4 regions of the Kocuria sp. SM24M-10 genome follow, and region 1 is predicted to be linked to each of the others. Evidence: riboswitches for the same ligand, from Rfam matches in the RefSeq annotation. Region 1 holds a riboswitch; each other region holds the start of a gene.

Region 1 (3,965 bases):
GGGTCGAAACCCGCGGGGGCGTCGTCGTCGGCCTTAGCCAGGAGCAGGTAGGAGACGGGGCCCACGAGGACGGGGCGGACGGTGAAGCCGTGCTCGGCGGCGCGGCGGACGTCGGCCACGAGCCGGCCGGCGGAGGCGGTGAAGGGCGTCCCGGGGCCGATCTCGGGGACCAGGTAGTGGTAGTTGGTGTCGAACCACTTGGTCAGCTCCAGCGGTGCCCGCCCGGCGTCGCCGCGGGCCAGCACGAAGCCGGCGTCCAGGTCCAGGCGCCCGTCCGCCCCGGCCAGGTCCGCGAAGCGGGACGGGACCGCCCCGAGGGCCACGGTGGTGTCGAGGACCTGGTCGTAGAGGGGGAAGGCCGCGGGCAGGGACGCGTCCTGCGCGCCCAGGCCCAGCTCCACCAGCCGGCGGTAGGTGGCCAGCTGCAGCTCGCCCGCGGCCGCCTCGAGCTCCTCGCGGGTCGAGCGCCCGGCCCAGTAGGCCTCGAGGGCCTGCTTCAGCTCGCGGCGCCGGCCGATCCGGGGGTAGCCGGTGATGGTGGCGGCGGGGAAGGGGACGGCAGAGGTGGTCGTGCTCATGGGTGTGCTCCTCGGCAGGTCTGGGAAGAGGTTCGGGAAGAGGTGCGGGCAGAGATCGGGGAAGAGGTGCGGGACGGCGGCCGGGCCGGGCGGCGTCCCTCGCCGCTCAGGCGGGCAGCAGGTCCGGCAGGGCCGCCGGCTGGTGGGGCACGCGCGGCAGGTCCACGCGCTCCAGCAGGTCCAGGGCGGCCCGGTGCTCGTTGAAGGTGTAGAGGTGCAGCCCGGGCGCCCCGGCGTCGAGGGCCGCGCGGGCGAGGCGGGTCGCGAAGGCCACGCCCGCCCGGTGCCGCTCCGCGGGGCCGGCGGCCTCATCCAGGGCCGCGGCCAGGCCCGGGTGGGGCCGGAGCCCGGCGAGCCGGCAGAGCGTGGCCAGCCGCCGCGGCTCCGTGACCGGCATGATGCCCGGCACGATCGGGATCGTCACCCCGGCGGCCCGGGCGGAGGCCACGAGGCGCTCGTAGCGCTGCGGGCGGAAGTAGACCTGCGTGATCGCGAAGTCGGCCCCGGCGCGCTGCTTGGCCAGCAGCACCTCGATGTCGTGGCGGAAGGACGGCGACTCGGGGTGCCGGGTCGGGTAGGCGGCCACGCCCACGGCGAGCCGTCCGCCGGCGAGGGACGCGGTGCGGCGCTGCTCGACCTCGCGCACCAGCTCCACCAGGTCCCCTGCGTGGGCCAGCTCGCCGGGCTCGGTGCCCGGCTCCAGGTCACCGCGCAGGGCCAGGACGCCCCGGACCCCGCGGTGGAGCAGGGAGGCGACGGTCTCCTCCAGCTCGGCCCGCGTGCTGCCCACGCACGTGAGGTGCGCCACGGGCCGCAGGCCGGTGCGGGCCAGGAGGTGGTCCAGCAGCGCCAGCGACCCGGCCCGCCGCGGGGCATCCCCGCTGTACGTCACGGCGACGTGGTCGGGGCGGGTGGGCTCGAGCTCCTCGATGGTCCGCAGCAGCGTCTCGGCGCTCGCCGCGCAGCGCGGTGGATAGAGCTCGTAGGACAGCGACGGCGGTGGTGCCGTCCGGTCGGGTGGTCGTCTCACAGAACCTCCTGGGGTCACCCCGAGGGAGGGCGCCGGCCGTCCCGGGGCGGACCCGGGAGGCTGCGGCAGCTCCATCGGTCCTGGCGGGAGCACCGTTCCGCGGCCCCGTGGGGCTGCGGATGGTTGCTGCGGCGTCGACGAGCCAGGTCTCTCGGCCGCTCTGGATAGATGCAGGACCCATTCCAGCGGGTGCCCCGGGCGGGTGCCAAGTCCGGCGGCGCAGAAAACGCCGGTGCGTCGACTGTGACGGCGGGCGCGTCACGCGGCGCAACATCGACACCGGGCGTCGCGGCACCTGCGCGGCGCCACGGTCCCGCCTGGCTCGCACAGCGGCCGCACCCGGCCATAATGATGGTGCTCCCGCCGCTGCAACCCCAGGAACGAGACCTCATGGCCAGTCCCCTCCACATCGTGGCGGTCGTGCCGTGCCACAACGAGGAGGCCGCGATCGCGAAGGTCGTCACCGACCTGCACGCCACGATTCCCGGCATCGAGGTCCACGTCTACGACAACTGCTCGACCGACGGCACCGCCGAGGCGGCCCGGAGGGCCGGCGCGAGCGTGCGGCGCGAGGAGGAGAAGGGGAAGGGCAACGTGGTACGGCGGGCCTTCGCGGACCTGGAGGCCGACGTCTACCTGCTCATCGACGGCGACGACACCTACGACGTCGCCGATGCGCCCCGGATGATCGCGACCTTGCTGGCGGGCCCCTACGACCACGTGCTCGGGGTGCGCCGCCAGATCAGCGGCACCGCCTACCGGGCCGGCCACGAGTCCGGCAACCGGTTCTTCAACACCCTCGTCACCTTCGCCTTCCGCCGGCAGGTCACCGACATGCTCAGCGGCTACCGGGTCTTCTCGCGACGTTTCGTGAAATCCTTCCCCGCGCTGTCCCGGGAGTTCGAGATCGAGACCGAACTGACGGTGCACTCCGTCAACGCCCGTGTGCCGCAGACCGAGGTCGAGGTCGGCTTCCGGGACCGGGCCGACGGCAGCGAGAGCAAGCTGCGGACCTACCACGACGGTTTCCGGATCCTCGGAATCTTCGTCCAGCTGCTCTTCCACGAGCGGCCCTTCCTCGTCGCCGGTGCCGCCTCGTTCGTCCTGTTCGTGCTCGGCCTGGTGCTGGGCCTGCCCGTGGTGGTGGAGTTCGCCGGCACCGGACTGGTGCCCCGCTTTCCGACGGCGTTCCTGGCCGCCTCCCTCGTGGTCCTGGCCGGGGTGTTCCTGCTGATGGGGGTCCTGCTGCATGGTCAGGCGAAGATCCGGCGGGAGACCTCCCGGCTGTTCTACCTGCGCCTGCCGGCTCCGCCTTGGAGCGGAGGCGCCGCGGCGGACCACCCCGTGCCTCCCACCGCGCAGAGGCGCCGGTGGGCTCGGTGACCGCGGCGGGCACCGGCGGGCGCCTCACCCCGCTGCGCCCCTGGCTCCAGGGCCTGGGCATGCTCCTGGTCCTGCAGTTCGCCCTGTTCGGGCTGCTGGTGGTGGGCCAGGCCGTGCCGGATCGACCGATCGTCGAGAACCTCCTCGCGGCGGTCGAGGACGGCACCTATGGCCCGCATGACGTGGTCGACCGGATGGGCACGCCGGCCGACACCTTCACCGAGTGCGTGGTGGCGGGCACGGGACTGGGCGCGTCCCCGGAGGAGTCGGCGTTCAACCGGGCCATTCGGATGCCCCGGATCGCCACCTGCGGCGGCGGCCCGGAGGACCTCCGGGCCATCTCCGAGGGAGCCGTGCTCGAGGGCAACGACTACTTCAAGTACTGGGCCGGCTACACCGTGCTGACCCGCCCCGTCCTGGCCGTGGCAGGGCTGGAGGGACTGCGGATCGTCTCGGGCACCCTGATGGTGGTCGCCCTGGCCGGGGCGTTCCTCGCGCTGCGCGCCCGCACCTCCACCACCGTGGGCTTGGCCCTGGTGCTTCCGTACGTCGCAGGGACGAACCTGCTGTCCACCCCCTCGAGCTCCTTCAGCCAGTCGATCTCCATCGCCTTCATCTTCCTGTCCGTGATCCTCTCCGTCCTCGGGGCCGGCCGTTCACCCCACCTGGGTTGCGCGGGCGCCGCCCTGGGCGCGGCGCTGTTCTGCTTCGTGGACCTCCTGACCACCCCCGCCGTGCCATGGGCAATGTCCGCCTTCACCGTGGGCGCCGCGACGTGGTTCCACCGCCGCGCGCTCGGTGCGACCTTCCGGGCGGTGCTCCTGGCCGGCGCGGTCTGGCCGGTGGCCTTCGCCGTCACCTGGGCTGCCCGGTGGGTGATCGCCGGCGCCTTCCTCGGTGTCCCGGCCACCGTGGAGGTGGTCCGGAGGAACGTCGGGAACCGGACCGGCGGGGACCACCCGGGGGTCTCCGAG
Region 2 (3,965 bases), on a different contig from region 1:
ACGGGGCGAGCACCCGGATGATCAGCCGGTTGGTGCCGCCGTAGCCGTCGGCGCCGAGCACCACGTGCTCGCCCGGGCGCAGCACCGCCCGCAGCAGCGCGTCCTCGGCGGCGATCCCGGAGGCGAAGGCGAACGCGCGCTCGCCGTGCTCCAGGGCCGCGAGCTGCTCCTCGAAGCCGTTGCGGGTGGGGTTGGAGCCGCGGCTGTACTCGTGGCCGGCGCGCAGGACGTTGATCCCGTCCTGGGCGAAGGTGGAGGTCTGGTAGACCGGCGGGATGACGGCCCCGGTCAGGGGGTCGGGCTGCTGGCCGGCGTGGACGGCGGTGGTGGTGAAGCCGCGGCGGCGGGTGGTGACGGTCTGGCTCATGGTGGGGCTCACTTCCGGAGGGTCGAAACGGTCTCGAGCACGGCGTCGAGGGCCTGGCCGAGGTCGGCCACGAGGTCCTGGGGCGCCTCGAGGCCGATCGAGAGCCGGACGGTGGTCTCGGCGATCCCGCCGGCCCGGCGCTGCTCGGGCGTGAGCCGGCAGTGGGTCATCGCGGCCGGGTGGGCCACGAGGCTGCGGGTGTCGCCGATGTTGGCGACCAGCTTGAACAGTCGCAGCCCGTCGATGAAGGGGCCCACGGCGGCGTCCGGGGCCGCGAGGTCGAAGGAGAACACGGAGCCGGTGCCGTGGGGGAAGTCCCGGGCCGCGATCCCGGCCCCGGGGTCCCCCGGCAGCCCGGGGTGGTGCACGCGCTCGACGGCGGGGTGGCCGGCGAGGAACTCGGCCACGGTCAGCGCCGAGGCCGTGTGCCGGGCCACCCGCAGGTCGAGGGTCTCGGTGCCCTGCAGGATCTGGCTGGCGTTGAACGGGGACAGCGTGGTGCCGAGGTCGTGCACGTACTTGGCCCGGACCAGGTGCAGGTAGGGGCTGGCGCCGGCGCACTTGTCGAGCAGGCTCTGCCCGCCCCAGCGGGCGCGGGCGCGGGTGAACTGGGGCCACCGCGCAGGCTCGGCGGACCAGTCGAACGTCCCGCCGTCCACGACCGCCCCGGCGAGGGCGTTGCCGTGGCCGCCGAGGAACTTGGTGGCCGAGTGCACCACGATGTCCGCGCCCTTCTCCAGCGGCCGGTACAGCGCCGGGGAGGCGAGGGTGTTGTCGACGACGACGGGCACCCGCGCCGCCCGGGCGACGTCGGCGATCCCGGGCAGGTCCGGCAGCGTGGCCAGCGGGTTGCCGATGGACTCGAGCAGGAAGGCCCGGGTGTCGGGGCGCACGGCCGCGGCCCAGGCGCCGGGTGCGGTGGGGTCCACGAAGTCGACCTCGACGCCGTGGTCGGCCAGCGAGTCGGTGAGCAGGTCCACGGTCCCGCCGTAGAGCTTCTCGGAGGCGACCAGGTGCTTGTCCTCCCCCTGGCCCAGCAGGGCCAGCAGGGCCACGGCCACCGCGGACTGCCCGGAGCCGGTGGCCACGGCGCCCGCCCCGCCCTCGAGGTCGCTGATCCGCTGCTCGAGCACGGCGACCGTGGGGTTGCCGGTGCGGGTGTAGGTGAAGCCGGCGCGGGTCTGGGCGAACATCTGCCGGGCGGCCTCGTAGTCCGGGAACTCGAAGGCGGCGCTCTGGTAGATCGGCACCGTGAGGGTGCGCTGCCCGGGGTCGTGGTCGGCGCCGGCGTGGATCTGCCGGGTCGAGAGGTCGTGATCGGTCACGGGGAGGGACATGGCGCGGCTCCTGTGCACGTGCTCTTACCCGCACCGGTCACCCGCTGCGGGGCAGCGGGGATGCAGGCCGCTTCCTCATCCGAACCACCCGATGAGCATGGGGTTGGTGCGCGACCCAGTCGGAGCTTGGCAGTCGCGTCTCGTGAAGCTGGGACCACACTATGCGCGGGGCGGGCCGGCGCCGTTCCGCGACCCAAGATGACGTCCGTGACGGATCGTGACGCCGCTCGTGACGCCCCCGGTGGCGCCCTCTGTGAGCCCCGGCGCTCCCGGCGCCCCGGCGGGTCACGCCCGGGTGTCGATGTCCTCGAAGATCAGGAACGTCTGGGTGTCCACCACGCCGGGCAGTTGCTGGATGTGCTCGAAGATCACCTGCCGCAGGTGCACCGTGTCCACGGCGCGCACCAGCAGCATGACGTCGAAGTTGCCGCCCACCAGGGCGATGTGGTGCACGGCCGGGATGGCCCGCAGCTGCGCGCACAGCTCCCGCCAGGTGTTCTGCTGGAGCTTCAGCGTCACATAGGCCGAGGCCTGCAGCCCGGCGCGCACCGGGTCGATCACGGTGCTGAAGCGCAGGATCACCCCCTCGTCGCGCAGCCGGTTGATGCGGGCGTAGGCGTGGGCGCGGGAGACGTGCACGGCCGCGGCGATCGCGGTCACCGACTGCCGGGCGTCCCGGGAGAGCTCGGCGAGGATCTTCCGGTCGGTCTCGTCCAGCGGGACGGGGGTCGAGGGCACGGCGGGGCTCCTTCGGGGCGGGACGGGAGGGCGGGCAGCGGCGTCGGACGAATGCGTGTGCGCCACGCCACAGTAGAACATTTCGTCCACGAGGACAGCACCGATGCCCGCAGGATTCTGGACTTTCCCGCACCCCTGGATACGAACCGTCGGTTCTTCTCATACTGGGCGGACAGAACTTCAGCGGCCTTCCTGCCTCCCCGCGTCCGCACCAGGACCGGGGACCGACCGAGGGGACACCATGAGCCAGACCGTCGAGACCCCCGAGGACCCGATCCTCCGGGCCTCCCAGACCTTCGGCATCACGCCGGAGCAGTACATGCTCCCGGCGCGCGGCGAGATCCGGATGGTGGACCCCACCGGCCGGCTGCTGCCGGCCGAGGAGCAGGGCACCGAGCCCGGCCACGAGTACCCGCTGCCCGCGGGGGACGTGCTGCTGGGCGCCTACGAGAAGCTGGTGGTCGGCCGCCGGGTCAACGACCAGAACTCCGCGCTGGTGCGCCAGGGCCGGATGGCCGTCTATCCCTCCAGCCACGGGCAGGAGGCCTGCCAGGTGGCGGCGGCCCTGTGCCTGCGGGAGGGCGACTGGCTGTTCCCCACCTACCGGGACACCGTGGCCGTGATGACCAAGGGCGTGCGGCCCATGGACGTGATGTCGATCTTCCGCGGCGAGTGGCACGGCGGCTACGACCCCCACGAGCACCACGTCGGCATCCAGTCGACCCCGCTGACCACCCAGCTGCTGCACGCGGTGGGCGTGGCCCACGCCGCGAAGCTGCGCGGTGAGGACACCGTGGTCCTGGCCATGTGCGGCGACGGCGCCACGAGCGAGGGCGACTTCCACGAGGCCCTCAACTTCGCCGCCGTGTTCAAGCTGCCGGTCGTGTTCTTCGTGCAGAACAACGGCTACGCGATCTCCGTGCCCCTGTCCCAGCAGTCGGCCGCCCCGAGCCTCGCCCACAAGGCGGTCGGCTACGGCATGGCCGGGGAGCGGGTGGACGGCAACGACCTGGTGGCCCTGCTCGCCACGCTGGGCCGCGCCGTGGACCTGGCGCGCTCGGAGTCCGAGCCCCTCCTCGTGGAGGCCCACACCTACCGCATGCAGGCGCACACCAACGCCGACGACGCGACCCGCTACCGCGACGACGCGGAGGTGCAGGAGTGGATCGCCAAGGACCCCGTGACCCGGATGCGCGCCTACCTGGCCGGGGAGGGACTGCTCGACGACGCGGCCGAGCAGCGCATCGCCGCCGCCGCCGAGGACGTCGCCGCGGCGCTGCGCGACGGCATGAACGCCGACGTGCAGGTCGACCCGCGCGAGCTCTTCCGCCACGTCTACACCGAGCAGACCCCGCAGCTCGACGAGCAGGAGCAGTTCCTCGCCGCCGAGCTCGCCCGAGAGGAGACCGCACAGTGAGCACCCTCCAGGCCCCCGCCCCGTCCGGGCGGACCCCGGCCGTCAAGCCGGCCACCTTCGCCCAGGCGCTCAACACCGCCCTGGCCGACGCCCTGGCCGCCGACGA
Region 3 (3,965 bases), on a different contig from region 1:
GCGCCACGCCGTGGCCGCCGGGCGGCTGGCCGCCCGCGCCGGCCGGATCCCGGCCCGCCGGCACGCCCAGGCGTCCTCGCCGATGGCCGGGCGGATCGACACGGACGCGTCCGACGCCGGTGCGTCCGCCGGTCCGGCGGACGTCCCGCGCGGGGACTGGGCGCCCGTGGGGGAGCGCCCGTGAGCGCGCTGCCCCCGCTCGTGGAGCCCGGCCCCGAACTGACCCGTGCGGAGCTCGAGCGCTACGCCCGGCACCTGACCCTGCCCGGGATCGGCCCGCTCGGCCAGCGCCGGCTCGGCAGCGCCCGGGTGCTCGTGGTCGGCGCGGGCGGACTGGGCGCCCCGGCCCTGCAGTACCTCGCCGCGGCCGGCGTGGGAACGCTGGGGATCGTCGACGACGACGTCGTGGCGGTCTCCAACCTGCAGCGCCAGGTGGTGCACCGCACCGCCGACGTCGGCCGGCCCAAGGCGGAGTCCGCCGCGGAGGCCGTGACCGCCCTGAACCCGCTCGTGCGGGTCCGCACCCATCCCTGCCGGCTCACGGCGGACAACGCCGTGCGGATCCTCGGGCAGTACGACCTCGTCCTCGACGGCGCGGACAACTTCGCGACCCGCTACGTGGTCAGCGACGCCGCCGCCCTGACCGGGATCCCCTGCGTGTGGGGCTCCATCCTGCGCTTCGAGGGGCAGGTCAGCGTCTTCTGGGCCGGCCACGGGCCCACCTACCGGGACCTCTACCCCGAGGCGCCGCCGGACGGGGAGGTGCCCAGCTGCGCCGAGGGCGGGGTCTTCGGCATGCTCCCCGCCACCGTGGGCGCGGTGATGGTCACGGAGGCGGTCAAGCTGATCACCGGCACCGGCGAGCCCCTGCTCGGGCGGGTGCTGCTGCACGACGCCCTGGCGATGACCTGGCGCGAGATGGGCCTGGACCCGGACCCGGACGCCGCCCCGGTCACCGCCGTCGCCGAGCCCGTGGCCGTCCGTCCGCCGGCCGGCGGCGCGGAGCCCGCCGAGACGGTCGCGGCGGGCGAGCTGGCCCGGCTGCTGGAGCGGCGGGCGCGCGGAGAGACGGCCTTCGTGCTGGTCGACGTGCGGGAGGACTGGGAACGGCAGCTCCTGGCGATCCCCGGCGCCGTGGCCGTGCCGCTCCAGGAGCTGCTGGACCGGGGGCCGGACGCCCTGCCGCCGGAGGCGCGCGGCGCGGACCTCGTGCTGCACTGCAAGGCCGGCGCCCGCTCGGCGACCGCCCTGGCCGCGCTGCGCCCGTTCTACGCCGGGCGGGAGGAGCGGATCCGCCACCTCGAGGGCGGGGTGCTCGCCTGGGCGGAGCAGGTGGAGCCGGGCCGGCCGCGATACTGAGCGGGTGCGCGGCGCTCCCCTCCTCCGGCCGGGCGGGGTCCCGCGGCGGATTCCTACACCACCCGGGACGACATGACCGTCTGTGACGTCAGCATGACATCCGACGACATGCGGCCGTCATCGGGTGGCTCAGCACCCCGGCGGTCTGGTGCGATGTCATCCGTCCCATTCAGAGCGGCCGAGAGATCTGGCTCGACGACGCCGCAGCAACCCGTCCTTCGCAGGGGTCAGGGTGCTAAGGCCAGAACCGATGGAGATCCCGGATCTGCAGTCGCTCCGTGACGTCGGCCCCCGCGCTGCCGCCACCGGGCCCGCCCCTGGCGTGACCGCACGGCCGGCCCTCCTCGGTGCGACCGAGAGGACCACCGCATGACCCGCACCACGGCCGAGAGGACTCCCACCCGTCCCGGCGTCGGCACGGACCCCGCCGGCCTGCCGGTGGACTACGCCGGGCTGAAGGAGCGCTTCGGGCCGCTGTTCACGGAGATCGCCGCCGGCTCCCTGGACCGGGACCTCCGCCGCGCGCTGCCCTACGAGGAGGTGCGCCGGCTGGACCGGGCCGGGTTCGGCGCCCTGCGCGTCCCGGCGGCCCACGGCGGTCCCGGGGTCAGCATCGAGGACTTCACCCGGCTGCTGGTCGACCTGGCCGAGGCCGACTCCAACATCGCCCACCTCTATCGCTCCCACGCCGGCTTCGTGGAGTCCCTGCGCTTCCTGCCCCGGGAGCTCCAGGACGTCTGGTATCCGCGGGTGCTGGCCGGGGCCACCGTGGGCAACGCCTCCACGGAGAAGGGCGGCAACGCGCTCGGCACCCTGAACACCGTGCTGCGCCGCACCGCCGAGGGGTGGGAGATCACCGGCCGGAAGTTCTACGCCACCGGCTCCGTCTTCTGCGACTACACCCGCGTCTCGGCCGCCCTCGACGGCCGGGACGGACGCCGCTTCGCCGTCGTCGCCACGGACGCCCAGGGGGTCACCCTCGAGGACGACTGGGACGGTTTCGGGCAGAAGCTCACCGGCACCGGCACCGCGGTCTTCGACCGCGTGCGCGTCCCGGACGACGCCGTGCTGGACCGCGCCGCCGGCAGCGCGGAGGCCGTCCACGAGGCCGCCTTCTTCCAGCTCGTGCTGCTGGCCGTGCTGGCCGGCGTCGCCCGCGCCGCCCGGCGGGACGCCGTGGAGACCATCGCCGGCCGCCGGCGGACCTTCAACACCGGGCTCGGCCTGCCGTTCCGCGAGGACCCGCTGATCCAGGAGGCCACCGGCCGGATCTCCGCCAAGGCCTTCGCCGCCGAGGCCACCGTGCTGCACGCCGCCCGCGCCCTGGACGCCGGGATCGCCGCCGCCGTCACCACCGGCGCCGACCGGCCGGACTTCACCGGCGCCCTCCCGGCGGCGCTGCACGGGTCCGAGATCGCCGTGGAGCACGCCCAGGTCACCGTGCCGGAGCTGGCCCTCGGCGCGGCCCAGGACCTGTTCCTCACCGTGGGCGCCTCCGCCACGTCCACCGCCAAGGGCCTGGACCGGCACTGGCGCAACGCCCAGACCGTGGCCACCCACAACCCGATCGCCTTCCGCGCCCGCGCCCTCGGCGACTACCTCATCAACGGCACCCTGCCGGAGGGCCTGAACGCCATCGGCGACGCCAGGACCGGTGCCGGGACCGACGCCGACCGAACCCCAGGAGCCTGACGCATGCCCACCCCGCCCCCGACCACGATCCCGGCCCCGACCGCGGCCGCCGCGGGACGCACGAGCGTCGTCCACGGCAAGAAGCGCGTCCTGGCCTCGGCCTTCGCCGGCACCACCATCGAGTGGTACGACTTCTACCTCTACGGCACCGCCGCCGCCCTGGTCTTCAACGTCCAGTTCTTCCCCATGGCCACCGAGCTCGGCGGCATCGTCGCCTCCTTCGCCACCCTCGCCGTCGGGGTGATCGCCCGGCCCCTGGGCGGGATCGTCGCCGGCCACCTGGGCGACCGGATCGGCCGCAAGGCCCTGCTGGTGGCCTCCCTGCTGCTCATGGGCGTGGCCTCCACCCTGATCGGCCTGCTGCCGACCTACGAGGTGATCGGCTGGTGGGCCGTCGTCGGGCTCGTCGTCCTGCGCATCCTCCAGGGCCTGTCCGCCGGGGCCGAGTGGGGCGGCTCCGCGCTGCTGAGCGTGGAGCACTCCCCGGCCCGGCACCGCGGGTTCTTCGGCTCCTTCACCCAGATCGGCTCCTCGGCCGGCATGCTGCTGGCCACCGGGGCGTTCTTCGTCGTGCAGCACGTCATGAGCGCGGAGCAGTTCGCCGCCTACGGCTGGCGCATCCCCTTCCTGCTCTCGGCCCTGCTCGTGGCGGTCGGCCTGTGGATCCGCCTCGGCGTGGCCGACGCCCCGGAGTTCCTGGAGCACCGGGCCTCGGGCAACGTGGCCACCGCCCCCCTGCGGGAGCTGCTGCTCCACCACCGCCGCCCGCTGCTGGTCACGATCGGTCTGCGCCTGGCGCAGAACGCCGTCTACTACCTGGTGACGGTGTACATGCTGACCTATCTGCGGGACGTGCGCGGGGACAGCGCCTCCGGCGTGACCGCGGTGATGATCGCCTCCGCCATCGGCCTGTT
Region 4 (3,965 bases), on a different contig from region 1:
TGCATGAACTCCTCCAGCCGCGACCGCATCCTGAACGGCGCCCTCGAACTCGTGCGCAGCGGCGGCACGGTGTCCCTGGAGTCGACCGCCCGCAGGGTGGGGCTGAGCAAGCCGGGGGTGATGTACCACTTCCGGACCAAGGAGGCGCTCATGTTCGCCCTGGTGGACCGGGTGCTGGACGGCTGGGACGCGGAGATGGCCCGGCGCCTGTCCGCCCCGCCGGAGCAGGTGCCCGCAGAGGAGCGCGTGCGCGCCTACCTGGACTGGTGCCTGTCCGGGGAGGTGGACGAGACCGACCTCGTGATGCTCACCGACCAGCGGCTGCGGGCCAAGCTGAAGAAGCACTGGGTGGAGCGGATCGCCCCCTGGGTGGACCTCCCCGACGACCTGCCCGTCGAGCAGCGCACCCGTCTGCTGGCCGTGCGGCTGCTGGCCGACGGCGTGTGGTTCGCCGACGCCGCCGACGTCTTCCCCCCGGACCCGCAGGAGCGGGCGCGGGTGCGCGCGATCGCCGACGAGCTGCTCGCGGGCTGAGCGGCATGCCGCCGGCCGGAGCCGGCGGCCGCGTCCGGCGCCCCGCACCGGGGTGGCGGGGCGCCGGAACTCGTGTACAGTGGAGCGAAGTTGTTGAGGTTGTCGTTTTTGTATTTCAAGCAGTTCGGCCCATCCGGGTGCAGCAGTTTTTCTGAGAAGACGTTTTCCACGCATCACAACTCTTGTGTTTCTCGAACGTCGGGAAACGTTCATCTCACGAAAGATCAGGTCTCACCATGACTACCGGTATCGTCAAGTGGTTCAACGCTGACAAGGGCTTCGGCTTCATCACCCCCGAGGACGGCTCCAAGGACGTCTTCGCCCACTTCTCCGCGATCAACTCGGGCGGCTTCCGCTCCCTGAACGAGAACGACCGCGTCGAGTTCGAGACCCAGGACGGCCCCAAGGGCCCCCAGGCCGCGAACATCACCGTCATCTCCTGACGTTCTCCTCGAAGGGCTCACGGGTCCGTTGATCGTCCAGAACCGCCGCCGGGCCTGCGCCCGGCGGCGGTTCTGTCGTTCCGCCGGCAACAGCCTGCGGACTCTCGCACGCGGCGCCGGTGGGGGCCGCGCCGCCGGATGTCGTGCCGTCGGATCTCGTGCCGTCGCCGACCGGGAGGAGCTCGCATGACCGGACCCGTCCCGTCCCGTCCGCCGGACGAGGAGGACCCCTTCGTGGTGAACCGCGTCTCCGACGCCGAGCTCGACGTCTCCGTGCCCTTCGAGCTCGAGGTCTGCGAGTGGGAGCTGGACGGCTCCGCCGACGAGGCGGGGGAGGGCTGGGGCTCGGCCGGGGACTACGGCCTGGAGTGAGCCGCCGCGCCGCGGGAGCCGCTCCGCCGAGCGCCACGGCGCCGCACGCGCGACGGCGGCTCCCGGACGTCCGGCGCCGTGGCGCCGACCGCACGACGAAGGCCGCAGCCCATCGGGCTGCGGCCTTCGTCGTGTCCGGCCCGCCGGCTACGCCGACAGCGGGAGGGACGCGGGGTGGAGCTTGAAGAACGGGTGCCGCCCGGTCGCGGCCAGGGCGCCGGGGACGAGGAGCTGGCGGTACTTGGCGCACCATTGCGCGGTGCCCGCCGTGTGCTCGGCCGCGGCGGCGAGGTCGTCGGCCTCCGCGCTGAGGTACTCCTGCACGTCGCCGTCCGTCGAGGTGATCCGGACGAGGTGCAGATCGGGGAGGGCGGTGACGGTGACGTCGACCCATTCCTCCCGCTGATCGGTGGTGGAAGTGGTTCTTTCTTCGGACATGGTCATGTTTTCTCCTGACGTTCTTGCGGGCATCCGATGCCGTTGCCCGCCGCTTCGTCATCCGATCCACCCGGGAACATCGGGTTGGCGCACAGCGGGTCGGAGCCCCTCCGCGGTCCCTCCGGAAGGCGGTGCGCCCTCCGTCGAGCACGCGGATGCCGCATCTCGAAAAGCAGATCCAGGCTACCCCGCGCCTCCGACAGACCGGCAAGACGGCCATGACTTGTGTGACCGAACCGTGATGTCGGCCGCAATGTCGGGGGCCGCCCGGGTGCTCGAAGCCCATTCCAGCGCAACGATGTGTCGGCGAGGTGTCGCCGCGGTGACGGGACGGGGAAGGTCGGCTCACACGCCCGGCCCCACCGGCCGGGCGGGACCCGGCGGGGAGGATGTGGTTGAATGGGGGCAGCTTCAAGAGATCCGGTCGCCAAGCTCCGACTAGACCGGGCACCAACCCCATGTTCACGGGTGGTTCGGATGACGAAGCGGCTCGCATCGCCGCCGTGGCGGCACCCGCTGCGAGCAAGAGCGCCCGAAGGATCCTGGTCATGTCAGACGCCCTTCCCACCGTCGTCGCCGCCCGCCCGGGTGGGCCCGCCCCCGTTCCCGAGGCTCCGGCCGTGCTCGGCTGCGCGGCGATGAGCATCGACGACTACGCCCGGGTGGTTCAGGCGCGCACGGAGTTCGTGGACTTCCTGCTGGCGCCCGTCCGCGGCCGCCTCGCCGCCGCGGCCTGACGACCGGGGGAGGATCCACGCCATGGACCTGCTCCTGGACCGCTCCGTGCTGCTCGGGGTGCGCACCCCGGAGCGCGCGCCCGAGCTGACCGCCGCCCTGCGCCGGCACGGCCACCGGCGGCTGTTCCTGTCCGCCCTGGTGCTGGGGGAGCTGCTGTCGGACCGGCCCGACGAGACGCCGTGGACCGAGCAGCTGGAAGCGCGCTTCCCGGACCGTGTGCTCCCCGTGGACGCCGCGGTGAGCCGGGCGTGGGGCGCTCTCGGCGCCGCGGGGACGGCCGACCCGGTGGCCGGTCTGACCGCGGCCACCGCCCTGGTGCACGGGCTGACGGTGCTCAGCGCCGAGCCCCGACGGTACGCCGGCACGGGCGTGCCCGTGCTGGACGCGGTCCCCGCCCGGGGATAGGCCTCAGACGGTCCGGCGGTGGCGCGGGCCGCGGGCGCCCAGGGCCACGGCACGGTCGTAGTGCTCCAGCAGCTGCCCGACCAGCACGTCCCAGGTCCGGCCCTGCACGGCGGCGTGCGCGGCGGCCCCGAAGGCGGCCCGCTTGGCCTCGTCGCCGAGCAGGTCGGCCACGTGCCCGCGCAGCGCCGCGAGGTCCCCCGGCGGGTAGAGCCAGCCGGTGCGGGAGGAGTCGACGAGGTCCACCGGACCACCCCGGCCCGTGGCCACCACCGGCACCCCCGAGGCCATGGCCTCCTGCACGGTCTGGCAGAAGGTCTCGAACTCGCCCGGGTGCACGAACACGTCGAGGGAGGCCATGATGCGGGCGAGCTCGGCCCCGGAGCGGCGACCCGTGAAGTGCGCGTCCGGCAGGCGGCGCCGCAGCGCCTCCTCCTCCGGCCCCGACCCCACCACGACGAGGCGGGTGCCGGGCAGGTCCGCGACCGCGGCGAGGTCCTCGACCTGCTTCTCCGGGGCGATCCGGCCCACGTAGCCCACGATCCGGCGGCCGCCCGCGACCTCCGCCCGCCACCGCTCGTCGCGGTGCCGCGGGCAGAAGCGGGCGGTGTCCACGCCGCGCCGCCACAGGTGCACGTCGCGCACCCCGTGCGCGGTGAGCTGCGCCACCGCCGAGGAGGAGGGGGCGAGGGTCAGGGCCGCGGCGTTGTGCATGCTCCGCACGTGCCCCCACAGGAGCTGCTCGAGGAAGGGCGCTCCGTACTTCGCCGCGTAGCCGGGCACGTCCGTCTGGTACACGGCCACGGCCGGCACGCCGAGCTGCTGGGCCGCGAGGATCGCCCGCCGGCCGAGGACGAACGGGGAGGCGACGTGGACGACGTCGGGGCGGAACCGCTCCAGGTGCCGGCGCACCCGGGCCACGGTGCCGCCGGCCACGCGCACGTCGGGATAGCCGGTGAGCGGCAGGGCCGGCAGCCGGTGCACCGGCACGTCGTCGAGGTCCTCGACGACGTCCTCGGCGAGGCGCCCGAGCGGCGC

The links. A riboswitch is a leader RNA that binds a small molecule or an ion and turns the genes downstream of it on or off. The one in region 1 is predicted to bind S-adenosylmethionine.
Region 2: it holds a riboswitch for S-adenosylmethionine, as region 1 does, so the genes downstream of both, ABL57_RS13165 (O-acetylhomoserine aminocarboxypropyltransferase/cysteine synthase family protein) here and ABL57_RS03325 (methylenetetrahydrofolate reductase) in region 1, are expected to answer to the same signal.
Region 3: it holds a riboswitch for S-adenosylmethionine, as region 1 does, so the genes downstream of both, ABL57_RS15690 (acyl-CoA dehydrogenase family protein) here and ABL57_RS03325 (methylenetetrahydrofolate reductase) in region 1, are expected to answer to the same signal.
Region 4: it holds a riboswitch for S-adenosylmethionine, as region 1 does, so the genes downstream of both, ABL57_RS18650 (hypothetical protein) here and ABL57_RS03325 (methylenetetrahydrofolate reductase) in region 1, are expected to answer to the same signal.

Annotation. Positions count from the first base shown of each region.
Region 1 is NZ_LDNX01000028.1:6,920-10,884, reverse strand. It holds gene metE (5-methyltetrahydropteroyltriglutamate--homocysteine S-methyltransferase) at 1-578, opposite strand, end outside; gene ABL57_RS03325 (methylenetetrahydrofolate reductase) at 685-1,608, opposite strand; SAM riboswitch class I at 1,677-1,779, opposite strand; gene ABL57_RS03320 (glycosyltransferase) at 1,999-2,991, shown strand; gene ABL57_RS03315 (hypothetical protein) at 2,979-3,965, shown strand, end outside.
Region 2 is NZ_LDNX01000117.1:1,767-5,731, forward strand. It holds gene ABL57_RS13160 (cystathionine gamma-synthase) at 1-367, opposite strand, end outside; gene ABL57_RS13165 (O-acetylhomoserine aminocarboxypropyltransferase/cysteine synthase family protein) at 376-1,704, opposite strand; SAM riboswitch class IV at 1,720-1,852, opposite strand; gene ABL57_RS13170 (Lrp/AsnC family transcriptional regulator) at 1,990-2,442, opposite strand; gene ABL57_RS13175 (thiamine pyrophosphate-dependent enzyme) at 2,684-3,859, shown strand; gene ABL57_RS13180 (alpha-ketoacid dehydrogenase subunit beta) at 3,856-3,965, shown strand, end outside.
Region 3 is NZ_LDNX01000131.1:11,889-15,853, forward strand. It holds gene ABL57_RS15680 (thiazole synthase) at 1-184, shown strand, start outside; gene moeB (molybdopterin-synthase adenylyltransferase MoeB) at 181-1,359, shown strand; SAM riboswitch class I at 1,522-1,616, shown strand; gene ABL57_RS15690 (acyl-CoA dehydrogenase family protein) at 1,729-3,051, shown strand; gene ABL57_RS15695 (MFS transporter) at 3,055-3,965, shown strand, end outside.
Region 4 is NZ_LDNX01000157.1:22,749-26,713, forward strand. It holds gene ABL57_RS18635 (TetR/AcrR family transcriptional regulator) at 4-534, shown strand; gene ABL57_RS18640 (cold-shock protein) at 771-977, shown strand; gene ABL57_RS18645 (hypothetical protein) at 1,164-1,349, shown strand; gene ABL57_RS18650 (hypothetical protein) at 1,497-1,793, opposite strand; SAM riboswitch class IV at 1,802-1,915, opposite strand; SAM riboswitch class IV at 2,197-2,322, shown strand; gene ABL57_RS18655 (hypothetical protein) at 2,336-2,524, shown strand; gene ABL57_RS18660 (PIN domain-containing protein) at 2,547-2,930, shown strand; gene ABL57_RS18665 (glycosyltransferase family 1 protein) at 2,934-3,965, opposite strand, start outside.